Regions from separate parts of the Cellulosimicrobium sp. SL-1 genome, predicted to be linked through region 2. Evidence: predicted binding sites of a transcription regulator. Region 2 holds the regulator's gene; the other holds the start of a gene.
The links. Region 2 encodes HrcA, which represses chaperone genes, less so after heat shock. Its sites were predicted from a motif close to TTNGCACTCGNNNNNNNCGAGTGCNAA; they were not measured.

Region 1 (7,853 bases), on a different contig from region 2:
GCCGAGAGCGACTGGAGGTGGGCGAACGTCGTGAGCATCGCGCGCTGGATCGGCAGCACCTTGGCGCGGTCCTCGATGCCGACGTGCACGTGCACGCCGTAGATGAGCATCTGCCGCCCCCACCACTGGGTGCGGTCGATGAGCGTGGTGTAGCGCTGCTTGTCGGTGACCTTCTGCTGCGCCCAGCGCGCGAACGGGTGCGTGCCCGCGCTCATGAGCTCGACGCGCAGCGGGTCCGTCACGGCGCGCAGCTCCTCGACCGAGCGCTGCAGGTCGCGGCCGGCCTCGCCCACCGTGCGGCACACGCCGCTCACGACCTCGACGGTGTTGAGCAGGAGCTCCTGCTTGATCGACGGGTGCGGCCCGCCGTCGGCCGGGCGCACGGCGTCGAGCACGGTCTGCGCGACCTGCCGCAGGTCGCCCGAGTCGGCGTCGACGAGCGCGAGCTCCCACTCGAGCCCGACGGTCGAGCGCTCCGAGCGGGCGAAGGGGATCGCCGTGCGGCGCGGGAGGGCGCTCACCGGAGCCCGTCCTGCCCGGCGCCGGCCGGGGGAGCGGAGAGCGGCTCGACGACGAGCACCTGCTGGGAGCCGCCGACGCGCGTGAGGAGGATCGTGGCGGTCGCGTCGCCCGTGAGGGCGAGCTGCCGGCGGAGCTGCTCCGGCGTGACGGCGGTGCCCCGCTTCTTGATCGTCAGACGACCCACGCCGCGCTCGCGCAGGTAGGAGCGCAGCCGCTTGAGGCCGAACGGCATGGTGTCGAGCACGCGGTAGCCGCGCGCGAGCCCGTCCGCGAGCCCCGTCGCGTCGAGCGGCGCGGGGGAGTCGGTGGTCACGTACGCGATGGTCCGGTCGAGCAGGCGACCGCCCAGCCCGCGCGCCGCGTGGGCGACGAGCCCCGCGCGGATCACGGCGCCGTCGGGCTCGTAGAGGTACTGCCCGACGGCGCCCACCTCGGGCACCACGTCCGCGTCGCCCGGGCGGTGGGCGATCCGGCGCGTCGTGGTGCGCGCGGTCCCGTCGGGCCCGGTCCACGACGACAGGACGAGCGCCGAGCGGCCCGGGCCCTCGGGGGCGAGCGGGCCGAACCAGAGCCCGGCCTCCACGACGTCCCCGTCGACGGACACCCACTCGGTCTCGGCGTCCTCGGGCAGTCCGGCGTGGGGGATGCCCGGGCCGACCTTGATCCCGACCGCGGGCACGCGCTCGCGCAGCGCCCACACCGCGTCGAGCGGCGGGGCGTAGGCCTTCGGGTCGAACACGCGCGTGCCGGCGCGCGTGCGGCGCGCCGGGTCGGCGTACACGCCCTCGATCCGCTCGCCCTCCAGGTCGAGCGCGAGCCCGTCGCCGTGGCGCACCTCGGCCTCGGGGAAGTGGCGCAGGTTGACGGTCGCGATCGCCGCGGTGAGCTCGTCGACGTCGGTCGCGAGCACCTCGAGCTCCGCGGCGGCGAACGCGAGCGCGTCGACGCCGATCCCGCTCGTGAGGTCCGCGACGCGCCGGATCCCCGCCTCCTGGTACCGCCGGGCGTGCAGGCCCGCGACGACGAGCCGGCTCGCCTGCTCCAGCCCCGCCTGCGTGAAGAGCATGCCGTCGGCGAACGCGCCGAGCTTGCCGTGCGCCGCGGCGCGCAGCCGGGACTGGGTGAGGGCCGCGGCGGCCAGGTCCGGGTCGACGCCCTTCGCGCGCAGCCCTGCCGAGAGCACGAGCGCCTGCTGCTCGTCGTACGGCGGGAGCGCGCCGAGCAGGGCCCAGCCCTCGGGGCTGAGCAGCTTGGTGAGCGTGGCGGCGTCCATGGCGTCGATCCTTCCACGGGGGCCGGGGACCACGCGCAGCCGGAGCCCGGATCGTCCGCAGGGCGGACGTTGGCACTCGCCTTGACCGAGTGCTAACCGGGACCTAGATTTGAGACGTGCCGCCACCGCTCGCGGAGGCGGCACCACGTGCGACCAGGCTGTCCGGCACCCGCGACGACGGCCAGCCGGTGCGCTCGACCCATCCGTTGCAGTTCTCACCGCGAAAGGGGAGGTCCGACGTGTCGGTCCCCATCAAGCCGCTCGAGGACCGGATCGTCGTGAAGGCCCTCGAGGCCGAGACCACGACCGCATCCGGCCTGGTCATCCCGGACACCGCCAAGGAGAAGCCCCAGGAGGGCGAGGTCCTGGCCGTCGGTCCGGGCCGTGTCGACGACAACGGCAACCGCGTCCCGCTCGACGTGACCGTCGGCGACAAGGTCATCTACAGCAAGTACGGCGGCACCGAGGTCAAGTACGGCGGCGAGGACTACCTCGTCCTGTCCGCGCGCGACATCCTCGCCGTGGTGGTCGGCTGACGCCGACCCGGTTCAGCAGCAGGGCCCCGCGACCGTCGGTCGCGGGGCCCTGCTGCGTTCCGTGGCCGGTCGCCCCACCGGTGGTCCCACGGGTCGTGCGCACGTGCGCCCGGTACGACGTCGGACCGGGGCCGTGCAGGTCTGCTGGTGGCGCGGAGGCACCGAGGACGGTGCCCGGGGAGGGGTGCGTCAGCCGGTGCGGCGGGCGCCGCCCGCGAGGATGGCGGCGCGCTCGTCCTCGCTCAGGCCGCCCCACACCCCGTACGGCTCACGCACGCGGAGCGACTGCTCGCGGCACTGCATCATCACGGGGCACGAGTGGCAGATCGCCTTCGCGGCCTCCGCTCGCCGTCGTCGCGTCGAGCCGCGTTCACCCTCGGGGTGGAAGAACAACGTGTCGTCCGCGTCGCGGCACGAACCCTGGTACTGCCATTCCCACAGCTCCATGACGGGCCCGGGGAGCCTCGAGATCTCTGCCATGCCGAACAACCTACAAGCGTTGCAAGGGTTGTTCAAGTCCCCTGTGAGGAAAAAGTGAACGAGCAGGTTGAACCGCTCGTGGAGCGGTGCGGGTCTGCTCAACCGCGTCGGCTGGTCCTGCCGCGCTGACGCGATCGGCGGCGCCCGGCGCGTTTGCGCGTGCAGCGAACAAATACGGCACGGGTCTGGCGCGAAGGGTGCACGACTGTGACCTCTACGAGGTGGCGAGACGGGTGCCCGCTCGGCAGAATCGATCCATGACCTCAGTCCGGTCCGCCCCCGACCCCGAGGGAGCCCGACCGAGCATGACCTCGTCCCCCGGCCTCGCCGTCGCCGCCGTCGCGCGCCGGCTCGGCGTCGCGCCCGCGACCCTGCGCACCTGGGACCGTCGCTACGGCCTCGGCCCCTCGCAGCACCGGGCCGGCTCCCACCGGCGCTACACCGACGACGACGTCGCTCGCCTCGTCGTGATGCGCCGCCTCACGCTCGACGGCGTCGCGCCCGCCGACGCGGCCCGCGCCGCGCTCGCCGCCGACGAGGAGGAGCTCGCCGCGAACCGTGGGGCGATCTCCTTCGACGACCGCGGCGCCGACGGCGCGGGCGACCTCGACGCCGACGAGCCCGAGGCCGACGACGAGGCGCCCGAGCCGCCGCCGTCGCGCCCGTTCCTGCGCGCCGTCCCGGGGGGCGAGCCCGCACGGGCCGCCGGTCCCCGTCCGGTCGGCGTCCGTGAGGGACCGCGGCCCACGCGCGTCTCCGACGTCGTCGACGCGGCGATCGCCTACGACCAGCGCGCGTGCGACCGGCTGCTACGCATCCCGACGGGCGGCGACCCGGCCGCGTGGTGGTCCGACCTCGTCGAGCCCGCGCTCGAGCGCCTGGCCGAGCGCACCGTGCTCGCCGGCCCGGGCGAGGTGCCCGAGGTCGTGCTCGCCAACGCGACGCTCGTCGCGCTGCGCGAGTACACGCAGGCGAGCGAGGACGCGATCGTGGCCGCCGGGGGGCCGCCCCGGAACCACCCGAGCCGCATGCGGCGGATCGTCCTCGTGTTCGCGGCGCCCGACGAGCCGCTCCCGCTGGCCGCGCACGCGCTCGCCGCGTCGCTCGCCTCGCACGGCGCGATGGCGCGGATCGTCACCGGGCCCGCGAACGTGCACCGCACGCTGGAGATCGTGACGATGGTGCGGCCGTCCGCGGTGGCGATGGTGACCACGCAGGCGCGTCCCGACCTGGGCATCGTGCACGCCGCGCACGACGCGAACCCGAGCCTGCCGTTCTTCGTCGGGCTCCCGAGCGACCAGGCCGCGGAGGAGCTCCCGCTCGCCGCGACCGTCCACCGGGTGCGCAGCTTCACGGGCCTCCTGCACGAGCTCCTCGCCGTCGTGCGCTGAGCCGTCCGCGGGGCCGCCCGGCCGGGTGCGGCGCGCGCCTGCCCGCCCACGTGCCTCCCGCCCGTCCGTGCCTCCCGGGCCCCGGGCGGGCGGGGACCGGGCGGGAATACGGCGAGGGCCCCCGGCGTAGAATCCTGGTGTGACCGCCTCGCCCGTCCCCGCCGCCGTCCCCGACCGTGACCCCTTCGGATTCCTGGGTCTCACCTACGACGACGTCCTGCTGCAGCCCGGCTACTCGGACCTGGCGCCGTCGGACATCGACACCACGACGCGCCTGACGCGCGAGATCTCGATCCGCGTGCCGCTCGTCTCGGCGGCCATGGACACCGTGACCGAGTCGCGCATGGCCATCGCGATGGCGCGCCAGGGCGGCATCGGCGTGCTGCACCGCAACCTCTCGATCGAGGACCAGGCGCTCCAGGTCGACCTGGTGAAGCGCACGCAGACGGGCATCATCGACAACCCGGTGACCATCGGGCCCGACGCGACGCTCGAGGAGCTCGACAAGACCGCGGGCGAGTACCGCATCTCCGGCTTCCCGGTGCTCGACGCCGAGCGCCGCCTCATCGGCATGGTGACCAACCGCGACCTGCGCTTCACGCCCGTCGCCGAGTGGGCGACGACGAAGGTCGACGAGGTCATGACGCCCCAGCCGCTCATCACGGGCCCGGCGGGCATCTCCCGCGAGGAGGCGACCGCGCTCCTGCGCAAGCACAAGCTCGAGCGCCTGCCGCTCGTCGACGCGGACGGCCGCCTCACCGGGCTCATCACGGTCAAGGACTTCGTCAAGTCGGAGCAGTTCCCCAACGCGTCGAAGGACGGCCAGGGTCGCCTGCTCGTCGGCGCCGCGATCGGCTACTTCGGCGACGCGTGGCAGCGCGCCACGACGCTCATCGACGCGGGCGTCGACGTGCTGGTCGCGGACACGGCGCACGGCAACGTCCGGATGCTCATCGAGATGGTCGCGCGCCTCAAGTCCGACCCGGCGACGCGCGACGTCCAGGTGATCGGCGGCAACGTCGCGACGCGCGAGGGCGCGCAGGCGTTCGTCGACGCGGGCGCGGACGCGGTCAAGGTCGGCGTCGGACCGGGCTCGATCTGCACCACGCGCATCGTCACGGGCGTCGGCGTCCCGCAGGTGACCGCGGTCTACGAGGCGTCGCTCGCCGCGCGCCCGGCCGGGGTCCCGGTCATCGCCGACGGCGGCATGCGTCACTCGGGCGAGATCGGGAAGGCGATCGTCGCGGGCGCGGAGACGGTGATGCTCGGCTCGATGCTCGCGGGCACCGAGGAGTCCCCGGGCGAGACGATCCTCGTCAAGGGCAAGCAGTACAAGGCGTACCGCGGCATGGGCTCCATGGGCGCCATGTCCTCGCGCGGCAAGAAGTCGTACTCGAAGGACCGCTACTTCCAGGCCGAGGTCACGAGCGACGACATGATCGTCCCCGAGGGCGTCGAGGGCCAGGTGCCCTACAAGGGGTCGCTCGGCACCGTCGCGCACCAGCTCGTCGGCGGCCTGCACCAGACGATGTTCTACGTCGGCGCCCGCACCGTGCCCGAGCTCCAGGAGAAGGGGCGCTTCATCCGCATCACGTCGGCGTCGCTCAAGGAGAGCCACCCGCACGACGTGCAGATGACGGTCGAGGCCCCCAACTACACGGGCTTCTGAGCGCGCAGCACCACGACCGACGGCCCGGCACCACCCTCGCGGGTGGCGCCGGGCCGTCGTCCCGTCAGCGCTGCGTGCGGTCGGCGGTCACGACGCCATGACGCGCGCGTGCAGCGCCTGGACGGCGTAGCGCGCGGCCCAGAACGCGCCGTGCTGCCAGGCCGAGATCTCGGACATCCAGTCGCCCGCGAAGTACACGTTCCCGGCGCCCTGCTGCAGGAGCTTGAAGCGCGACGACTGCGTGTTCGGGTAGGCCCAGGCGCCCTCGATGTAGGGCACCTTGTGCCACGCGATGGAGAACGAGCTCTCGAGCTCCGTCCGGTACTTCTCGCCGTGGATCTTCACGCCCTGCTCGACGGCGCGCATCTCCCGCTGCCGCGGCGTCATGTCCGCGTAGGCGCGCGCGTTCGCGCCGGTGTTGTAGTAGCCCACGACGAGCCCGCGGCGCTCCCCGTAGCCGTAGGACGGGTACCAGACGTGGGCGAGGTCCATGTCGGTCTCGGTGATGCCGCCGTAGATCCGGTGGTCGTCCTCCCAGAACCGCGACCGGTACTGGAGCCCGATCTTGCCCGCGGGCGACCCGACGGCGAACTCGCCGAGCGCGGCGTCGACGTCGGGCCCCCAGTTCGTGTCCCAGCGGCGCATGAGCCCCGCGGGCGCCGAGACGACGGCGAAGTCGGCGTCGATCTGCCGCGCCTTGCCGTTGGGGGCGGTGTACGTGACCGAGACGCCGCGCGGCGTGTTCTTCACCGCGGTGACGGGCGAGCTGAGCTGGACGTTCTGCTTGCCGATCGCCTTGACGAAGTAGTCGTAGGTGGTGTCCATGCCGCCCTTGGGCTGGAACATGAGCATCGACTGCTCCCAGTTGATCTCGAACGGGAAGTACTGCCCGACCTTCGAGGCGAGCACCTCCGACACCGAGCCCGGGCCGGGCAGGGGCGTGCCGTGCTCGTTCCACGCGGACGGGTAGACCGCGTACCCGCGGTTGCTCCCGCCCCGGTAGCTCCCGTCGGCCTGGAGCGACCCCCACGACCGGAGGAACGCGCGCAGGTTCTCCTTGTCCGCGGCGGTGAGCTTCTGGTCGAGCGCACCCTGGTCGGTCGCATAGCCGAGCAGCTCGGACGTATAGCCGAACACGTCGGCCTTCGCGGTGCGGTATCGGACCGGGTTGCCGGGGGTCGCGCCGGAGCGCTCGTTGTAGAGGTAGGCGTCCGCGTTGGCGTTCGTGAACACCTCGTAGGGGACTCCGAGCTCGCGCAGGTAGTCCATGGTGACCATCCACTGGGCGATGCGCCCCGCGCCCGCGTTCATGTAGACGCCGTCGGCGAACTGCGCCTTCTGCGTGACGCCGTTGACATCGGTCTCCGCGTCGCCGCCGCGTATCGTCAGCGTCCGGCCGCCGACGCGGTGCCGCGCCTCGAGGACCGTGACGCGGTAGCCGGCCTTCTGCAGCTCGTACGCCGTGGCCAGGCCCGCCGGCCCGGCGCCGACGACGACGACCTTCTTCGCGGAGCGGCCCGTGAGGCTGAAGTCGCTGCCCCGCGGCGGTGTCCACGACTCGTTCCGCGGCTGGGCGGCGGCCGTCGGGGCGAGGCCGACCGCGCCCATCGTCGCGAACATGACGCCGGCGCTGGAGCCGACCCCGACGGCCTGGAGGAAGTTGCGGCGCGAGACGCCGGTCGTCTTCTCGTCAGTGACCATGTGGCTGGAGCCCTCTCGTCCACGGCCTGACGGGCGGCGAGCCCGGCCCACGATGCCGGGTGCCGCCGTCAGCACCGGGCCCGACGCTAGGGACGTGTCGTCGCGAGCACGGGTCCGGCGCGTTTCGCGTCGGTCAACGGTTCGCGGCTCTCGTAAACGTCTCGTGTCGCGGCCCTCGGCGGCGCCCGCGGGACGGCGCGCCGCGGCGTCCGGGCGCGCGGTGGCACCGGCGACGACCCGACACGTGGCGGTCACGGCGCGGAAACGGAGGCTGGCTAGCG
Region 2 (7,853 bases):
ATGCTCACGCGTCGTCCCTCGTCCGTCGTTCTCGTGCCGCGGGGCGTCCGCGGCGGTCGTCGTCGCGGCGGCGCGACCCGGTGCTCCCCGAGCCGCCGCCGCTCGCCAGGTCCCACCGCGCGTACGCGTCGATGATGTCGCTCACCAGCCGGTGCCGCACCACGTCGGACGACGTGAGCCGGCAGAACTCGACGTCGTCCACGCCGGTGAGGACGTCCTCGATGACGCGCAGGCCGGACTGGGTGCCGCCCGGCAGGTCGACCTGCGTCGCGTCGCCCGTGATGACCATGCGCGACCCGAAGCCGAGGCGCGTGAGGAACATCTTCATCTGCTCGGTGGTCGTGTTCTGCGCCTCGTCGAGGATGATGAACGAGTCGTTGAGGCTGCGCCCGCGCATGAACGCGAGCGGGGCGACCTCGATCGTCCCGGCCTCGATGAGCTTGGGGATCGAGTCCGGGTCGATCATGTCGTGCAGCGCGTCGTACAGCGGGCGCAGGTACGGGTCGATCTTCTCCGTCAACGAGCCGGGCAGGAACCCGAGCCGCTCCCCCGCCTCGACGGCCGGGCGCGTGAGGATGATGCGGTTGACCTGCTTCGACTGCAGCGCCTGCACGGCCTTCGCCATCGCGAGGTACGTCTTGCCCGTGCCCGCGGGGCCGATCCCGAACGTGATCGTGTTCGCGTCGATCGCCTCGACGTAGCGCTTCTGCCCCACGGTCTTGGGCCGGATCGTGCGGCCGCGGCTCGACAGGATGTTGAGCGTCAGCACCTCGGCCGGGCGCGACGCCGTCGCGGCGGTGAGCATCGCGATGGACCGCGTGACGACGTCGGCCGTGAGCTGCGTGCCTGCCTCGACGACCTCGACGAGCTCGTCGAGCAGGCGCGCGGCGAGCGCGACCTCCCCCGGAGGGCCGGCGACCGCGATCTCGTTGCCCCGCACGTGCACGTCGACGGCGGGGAACCCCTCCTCGACGGCCCGGAGCACGGAGTCGCGGCTACCGAGGAGCGCCACCATCGGCACGTGGTTCGGGATGACGATGCGGTGCTCGACCCGGTGCGACGAGGGGTCGGGTTCTCGGGACAGAGAGGTCATGAGCCGGCTTGCGCCGCTGCGCTCCTTCGGTCGGGCAGTGGGTCCGGGACGGCCACCGCCCCGCAGATCGCTTCCATCGTACCGAGCGCGGCCGGGCGTCACACGCGCTTTCGCGCAGGGCTCAGGCGGGCGACCAACCGAGCTCGGCGCCTGCGATGACGTGGCCGTGCACGTGGAACACGCTCTGGCCGGCGCGCGGCCCCGAGTTGAAGATGAGCCGGAACTGGCCGTCGGCCAGGTCGCCCGCCACCTCGTCCGCCAGCGCGACGACGTCGCCCAGCAGCTCCGGGTCCGCCGCCGCGAGCTGGGCGATGTCGCCGTGGTGGTCGCGCGGCACCACGAGCACGTGCACGGGCGCCTGCGGGTCGATGTCGCGGAACGCGATCGAGCGCTCGCTGGTCGCCACGACGTCGGCCGGCACCTCCCCCGCGACGATGCGGCAGAAGAGGCAGTCCGGGTCGGTGCGCAGGTCGGTGCTCGTCATGACCCCGAGGCTAGACCACGCGTCCCGGCCACGCCCCAGCGGCCGAGCCGCTCCGCGAGCAGCGCCACGGCCACCGGGCCGGCGGTCGACGTGCGCAGCACGTGGGGCCCGAGCCGCGCCGCGACCGCGCCGGCCGCCGTGAGGTCGGCGAGCTCCCGGTCGGAGATCCCGCCCTCCGGGCCGACGACGACGAGCACCTCGGGCGCCGCCGCGCCGTCCGTGGCCGGACCGGCGGGCAGCCCGACGTCGGCGAGCGGCGTCGTCGCCTCCTCGTGCAGGACGATCGCCCGACCGCCCGCCGCGACGACGTCGACGACCCGCGCCGCGAGGCCGCGCGAGTCGAGCGCGACCTCGACGCGGGGCAGTCGCGCCCGCCGGGCCTGCTTGGTCGCCGTGCGGACGGTCGCGAGCCACCGCGCGCGGGACTTCGCCGCGCGCTCGCCGCGCCACACGACGACGGAGCGCTCCGCCTGCCACGGCACGACCACGTCGACGCCGATCTCCGTCGCCGCCTCGATCGCCATCTCGTCGCGGTCACCCTTGGCGAGCGCCTGGACGAGCGTCACGACGACGTCCGGCGCCGGCTCGCGGTCCACCTCCTGCACGAGGAGCGTCACGCGGCCCGACTCGGCGTGCTCGACGACGCACCGCAGCCGGAGCCCGTCGCCGTCGACGACGTCGACGCGCTCCCCTGCGCCGCGCCGCTGCACGACGCCCGCGTGCCGGCCCTCCGCGCCGTCGAGCACGTAGCGGTCGCCGGGCGCGACGCCGTCGGTCCCCGTCTCGGCGAGGAACACCGGAGCACTCATGCCCGCGCCCCGCTCAGCGGCCGGAGAGCTTGTCGCGCAGGCGCGAGAACACGCCCGGGTGCGCGGCGGCGAGCCGGGGCTCGGGCCGCTCCTCGCCGCGCAGCGCGGCGAGCGAGCGCAGGAGCTGCTCCTGCTCGGGGTCGAGGGCCGTCGGCACCTGGACCTCGATGTGGACGTTGAGGTCGCCGCGCCCGCTGCCGTGCAGGTGCCCGACGCCGAGGTTCTTCAGCGTGACGATCTGGTTCGGCTGCGTGCCGGGGCGCAGGTCGATCTCCTGGAGCCCGTCGAGCGTCTCCAGCTCGAGCACGGTGCCGAGGGCGGCCGCCGTCATGGGCACCTGGAGGGTGCAGTGCAGGTCGTCGCCGCGGCGCACGAACGTGTCGTGGTTGCGCTCGCGGATCTCGACGTACAGGTCGCCCGCGGGGCCGCCGGCCGGGCCGACCTCGCCCTGCGCGGTGAGCTTGATGCGCGTCCCCGTGTCGACGCCCGCCGGGACGTTGACCGTGATGCTGCGGCGGCTGCGCACGCGGCCCTCGCCCGAGCACTCCGCGCACGGCTCCGGGACGACGGTGCCGAAGCCCTGGCACGCGGCGCACGGCGCGCTCGTCATGACCTGGCCGAGGAACGAGCGCGCGACGCGCTGGACCGTGCCGCGGCCGTGGCACACCTCGCACGTGCGGGGCGAGGTGCCCGGGCGGCAGCAGGTGCCGCCGCACGTGCCGCACACGACCGCCGTGTCGACCTGGAGCTCGCGCTGCGCGCCGAACGTCGCCTCGGAGAGGTCGATGTCGAGCCGCACGAGCGCGTCCTGGCCGCGGCGGGCGCGCGGGATCGGCCCCTGCTGCGCCTGGGCGCCGCCGAAGAACGTCTCGAAGATGTCCTGGAAGCCGAACCCGCCGCCCATGGGGCCGCCGCCCCCGCCGCCGGGGGCGCTGGGGTCGACGCCGAGGTCGTACTGCTGGCGCTTCTCCGGGTTGGACAGCACCTCGTAGGCGCGCGCGACGTCCTTGAAGCGGTCGCCCGCCTCCTCGCCCGCGACGTCCGGGTGCAGCTCGCGCGCGAGCTTGCGGTACGCCTTCTTGATCTGGTCCTGGCTGGCGTCACGGGCCACGCCGAGGATCTCGTAGTAGTCGCTCACACGTCACTCTCTGCTGGTGCGGGTCGTGAGGCCGGCGCGCGGCCGGTCGGGAGGGGTCGGGGGTGGTCGTCGAGCGGGCCCGCCGCGGGCGGGGAGACCGCGGGGCTCACGTGCCGAGCACCCGTGACAGGTAGCGCGCGACCGCGCGCACCGCCGCGATGGTGCCGGGGTAGTCCATGCGGGTCGGCCCGATCGAGCCGACGAGCGCGACCGTGTCACCGTCGTTACCGTAACCGGTCGTCACGACGGAGGTCTCCGCGAGGCCCTCGAGCTGGGTCTCGCGACCGATCCGGACGCTCACGCCCGACTCGGCGGCCATCTCGGTGAGCAGCCCGAGCAGGACGACCTGCTCCTCGAGCGCCTCGAGGACGGGGCGCAGCGCGTGCTCGAACCGCATGCCCGCGCGCGCGAGGTTGGCCGTGCCCGCGAGGACGAGGCGCTCCTCGCTCTCCTCCGCGAGCGTCTGGGCGACGAGGTCGCCCACCGCGCGGACGAGCGGGGCGTCGTCGGGGTGGAAGCTCTCGGTCACGGCGGCGAGACCGGGCGCGAGGTCCGTGAGGCGCTTGCCCGCGGCCGCGGCGTTGAGCCGTGCGCGCACCTCGACGAGGGTCCCCTCGTCCGGCAGGCTCGCGACCTCGAGCGTGCGCTGCTCGACGCGGCCCGTGTCCGTGATGATGACGACCAGGAGGCGCGACTCGCCGACGGGCACGAGCTCGAGGTGGCGCAGGCCCGACCGGCTCAGCGAGGGGTACTGCACGACGGCGACCTGGCCGGTGAGCTGGGCGAGAAGGCGCCCGGCGCGCGCGATGACGTCGTCGAGGTCCACGCCCTCGGACAGGAAGGTCTCGATGGCGCGCTTCTCCGGCGCGGACAGCGGCTTGACGCCCGAGAGGCGGTCCACGAAGAGCCGGTAGCCCTTGTCCGTCGGGATCCGGCCCGCGGACGTGTGCGGCTGCGCGATGTACCCGGCGTCTTCGAGAGCCGCCATGTCGTTGCGGATCGTGGCGGGCGAGACGCCGAGGCTGTGGCGCTCGGTGAGCACGCGCGACCCCACGGGCTCGCGCGTGAGGACGTAGTCCTCGACGATGGCCCGCAGCACCTCGAGCCGGCGCTCCTCGCTCACGTCCACCTCCCGCGTGCCGCACCGTCGCCGCCCGGGCGGGCGTGCGGGCGTCGGCACTCCCGACCTCCGAGTGCCAATCCTACGCGTCCGCGCGGCCCGTCCGGCGGTCCTCCGCTCGTCGCGAACGCAGGTCGAGGAGGCCGACGACGAGCGCGACCGCGACGAGGCCGATCGTCACCAGGAGCGCGCGCCCGGTCGCGTCCGCGGCCGAGTCGCCGCTCGCGAGCCCGCCGTAGTAGACGGACAGGACCACGGAGATCCCGACGGCCGACCCGATGCGCTGACCGAGCTGCAGCATGCTGCCCGCCACCCCGGCCCGGCTCACCGGCACCTCGGACAGCGTGAGCGTCTGGTTCGGCGCGATGACCGTGCCGCTGCCCGCGCCCGCGACGAGCAGCGCGACCGCGAGCGCCGGGCCGACGGCGCCCGGGTCGTCCCCGAGCGTGCGCACGACGACCTCCGCCGCGACCACCCCGACGAGCACGAGCACGACGCCGCCCACGACGAGCTCGCGGCCCCAGCGCGCGACCCAGCGGCCCGAGAACCACGCGGACACGCCCGACGCGACCGCGAACGGCGTGCCGACGAGCCCCGCCTGGAGCGGCGTGTACCCCAGCTCGTCCTGGAGGTAGAGCGTGACGACGAGGAAGATGCCCGTGAACCCGGCGAAGTACGCGAGGCCGAGCAGCGCGCCGTTGCGGAAGGACCCGAGCCCCACGACCTGGGGGTCGAGCACGGCCTCGCCCGTGCGCCGCTGGTAGCGCCGCTCCCACCCGACGGCGGCCACCACGGCGGCCGCGGCCGGCACGAGCCACCACCAGCGCGACGCGTCGTCGCCGCGGCCCGTCGTCGTGACGAACGGCATCATCACGCCGAGGGTCGCGGCGCCGAGCAGACCCAGCCCGACGAGGTCGAGCCGGCGCGGCCCGCGCGCCGCGCCCGAGCCGGTGCGCGGTGGCCCGGGCACGAGGCGCCACGCGAAGGGCAGGAGCACGGCGACGACGGGGATGTTCACGAGGAACACCCACCGCCACCCCGTCTCCGGGCCCGCCGCGGCGATGATGAGCCCGCCCAGCAGGGGCCCGAGCGCCGTCGAGACGCCGATGGTCGCGCCGAACATGCCGAACGCGCGCCCGCGCTCGTACCCGCGGAACTGCTGCTGGATGAGGCCGACGACCTGCGGGTTGAGGACGCCCGCGCTCACGCCCTGGAGCAGGCGCGCGACGCCGAGCCACGTGTCGGTCGGCGCGAGCCCGGACGCGAGGCTCATGAGCGCGAAGCCCAGGAGGCCCGCGATGAAGAGCGGGCGTCGTGCGCCTGCGTCGCCCAGGCGCCCGGCGGGCACCAGCGCGAGCCCGAACGCGAGCGTGTAGCCGGCGACGACGAGCTGGAGCTGGGTCGGGCCCGCGTCGAGCGACGACTCGATCGACGGCAGGGCCACGTTGACGATCGACACGTCGAGAGTCGTGATGAAGCCCACCGCGAGGCAGACCGGCAGCACGCGCCAGCGGTTCGGGTCCGGCTCCGCGCGCTGCTGGCTCATCGGTCCGTGGTACCACCCCGCCCCGGGGGCGCGCGCGCCGGGAGCCGCCGTGCGCGGCCGGGCCGGGCGCCCGGGACCTCCCCGCGGGAGGCCGATCCCGCGACGCACGGGGCGATCTCGGTGGTGAGCGGCGGACGCTGGCCTAGGGTGACGCCGTGTCCTTCGACCGCTACGGCTCCGACGTCCTCGGCGGCACGCCCGCCCCCACCCACCACCGCGCGCGGCCCGTGTCGCGCCCGCAGCCCGCGGAGCGCGGCCTCGTCGTCGAGGAGGTGCAGACCGGGTGGGTCGGGGCCGTCGTCCGGGTCGAGAAGTCGGGCGGCATGCACGTCGTCGTGCTCGAGGACCGCGCGGGCCGGACCCGCACGTTCCCGCTCGGTCCGGGCTTCTGGGTGGACGGCGCGCCCGTCGAGCTCACCCCGCCCGTCACCTCCCGCGCCCCCGCCGCGCCGACGCGCACGGCCTCGGGCTCGCGGGCCGTCGTCGGGCAGCGGGCGCGCGTCGCGCGCGGGAGCCGCATCTGGGTCGAGGGCAAGCACGACGCCGAGCTCGTCGAGAAGGTGTGGGGCGACGACCTGCGCGTGGAGGGGGTCGTCGTCGAGCCGCTGCACGGCGTCGACGACCTCGCGGCGGCGCTCGCCGACTTCGGCCCGACGCCGCAGCGGCGCGTGGGCGTGCTCGTGGACCACCTCGTGCCCGGCAGCAAGGAGCGGCGGATCGCCGACGAGGCGCTGCGGCGCTCGCCCGCGGGCACGGTGCTCGTGCTCGGGCACCCGTACGTCGACGTCTGGCAGGCGGTGAAGCCGGCCCGGATCGGCCTCGAGCGGTGGCCCGTGATCGAGCGCGGCACCGAGTGGAAGCGCGGGATCCTGCGCGAGCTCGGCTGGCCGGCGGAGAGCGCGGAGGACGTCGGCCGCGCGTGGCAGCGCATCCTCGGCACGGTGCGCACGTACGCCGACCTGGAGCCGTCGCTGCTCGGGCGCGTCGAGGAGCTCATCGACTTCGTCACCGCGCCCTGACCGGTCGCGGGCGCGCGGGACGCACCCCGCGCGTGAGGTACCGCGCGCGAGACGCACCGCGCCCCGGTACCGACGGGCGGTACCGGGGCGCGGCGACAGCGTCGGCCGGGTCTCAGGCGGCCGGCACGCCGCCCGTGAGACGGCGGTAGGCGTAGCCGACGGCGACGTAGCTCAGCGGGATCGTCACGAAGAGCCCGAGACCGCACGGGATCGCGCCGAGGATGTTGATCCCGACGAGGGCGAGCAGGAGCAGGAACACCTGCCCGAAGTTCTTCGCGACGAGCGAGAAGCTCGTGCGGATCGCCGTGATCGCGTCGACGCCCTGGTCGAGCGCGACGTAGTACACGAACGCCGAGAACAGCAGCATCGCGAGCCCGGGCAGGACGCACAGGACGAGCCCGATGCCGGACAGGACGCCGACGATGAGGGCGGCGAGCAGCACGTTGAGCACGTTGCCGATGCGGAAGAACGCGGCGACGTCGGGTCGACGCCCGTCCACCTCGTCGAGCGCGCCGCGCGTGAAGAACGCGGTGATGAGGTAGCCGATGGCGGTGCCGACGATCCCGAGCAGCACGCTCGTGAAGGTGAGGCCGCCGAGGGCCGCGAAGTTCGTGTCCGAGTAGTCGAACTGGTCCTGGAACTGG

Region 1: the regulator HrcA is predicted to act here: its motif matches at 1,865-1,891, upstream of groES (co-chaperone GroES).

Annotation. Positions count from the first base shown of each region.
Region 1 is NZ_JAACJC010000001.1:122,136-129,988, forward strand. Features, by position in the region: gene GWJ10_RS00610 (glutamate--cysteine ligase) at 1-521, opposite strand, end outside; gene GWJ10_RS00615 (SAM-dependent methyltransferase) at 518-1,795, opposite strand; gene groES (co-chaperone GroES) at 2,035-2,331, shown strand; gene GWJ10_RS00625 (WhiB family transcriptional regulator) at 2,521-2,811, opposite strand; gene GWJ10_RS00630 (MerR family transcriptional regulator) at 3,069-4,202, shown strand; gene guaB (IMP dehydrogenase) at 4,342-5,871, shown strand; gene GWJ10_RS00640 (FAD-dependent oxidoreductase) at 5,959-7,572, opposite strand.
Region 2 is NZ_JAACJC010000005.1:144,910-152,762, forward strand. Features, by position in the region: gene ybeY (rRNA maturation RNase YbeY) at 1-8, opposite strand, end outside; gene GWJ10_RS09140 (PhoH family protein) at 5-1,093, opposite strand; gene GWJ10_RS09145 (HIT domain-containing protein) at 1,215-1,577, opposite strand; gene GWJ10_RS09150 (16S rRNA (uracil(1498)-N(3))-methyltransferase) at 1,574-2,386, opposite strand; gene dnaJ (molecular chaperone DnaJ) at 2,400-3,524, opposite strand; gene hrcA (heat-inducible transcriptional repressor HrcA) at 3,631-4,647, opposite strand; gene GWJ10_RS09165 (MFS transporter) at 4,727-6,190, opposite strand; gene GWJ10_RS09170 (DUF3097 domain-containing protein) at 6,346-7,209, shown strand; gene GWJ10_RS09175 (hypothetical protein) at 7,322-7,853, opposite strand, start outside.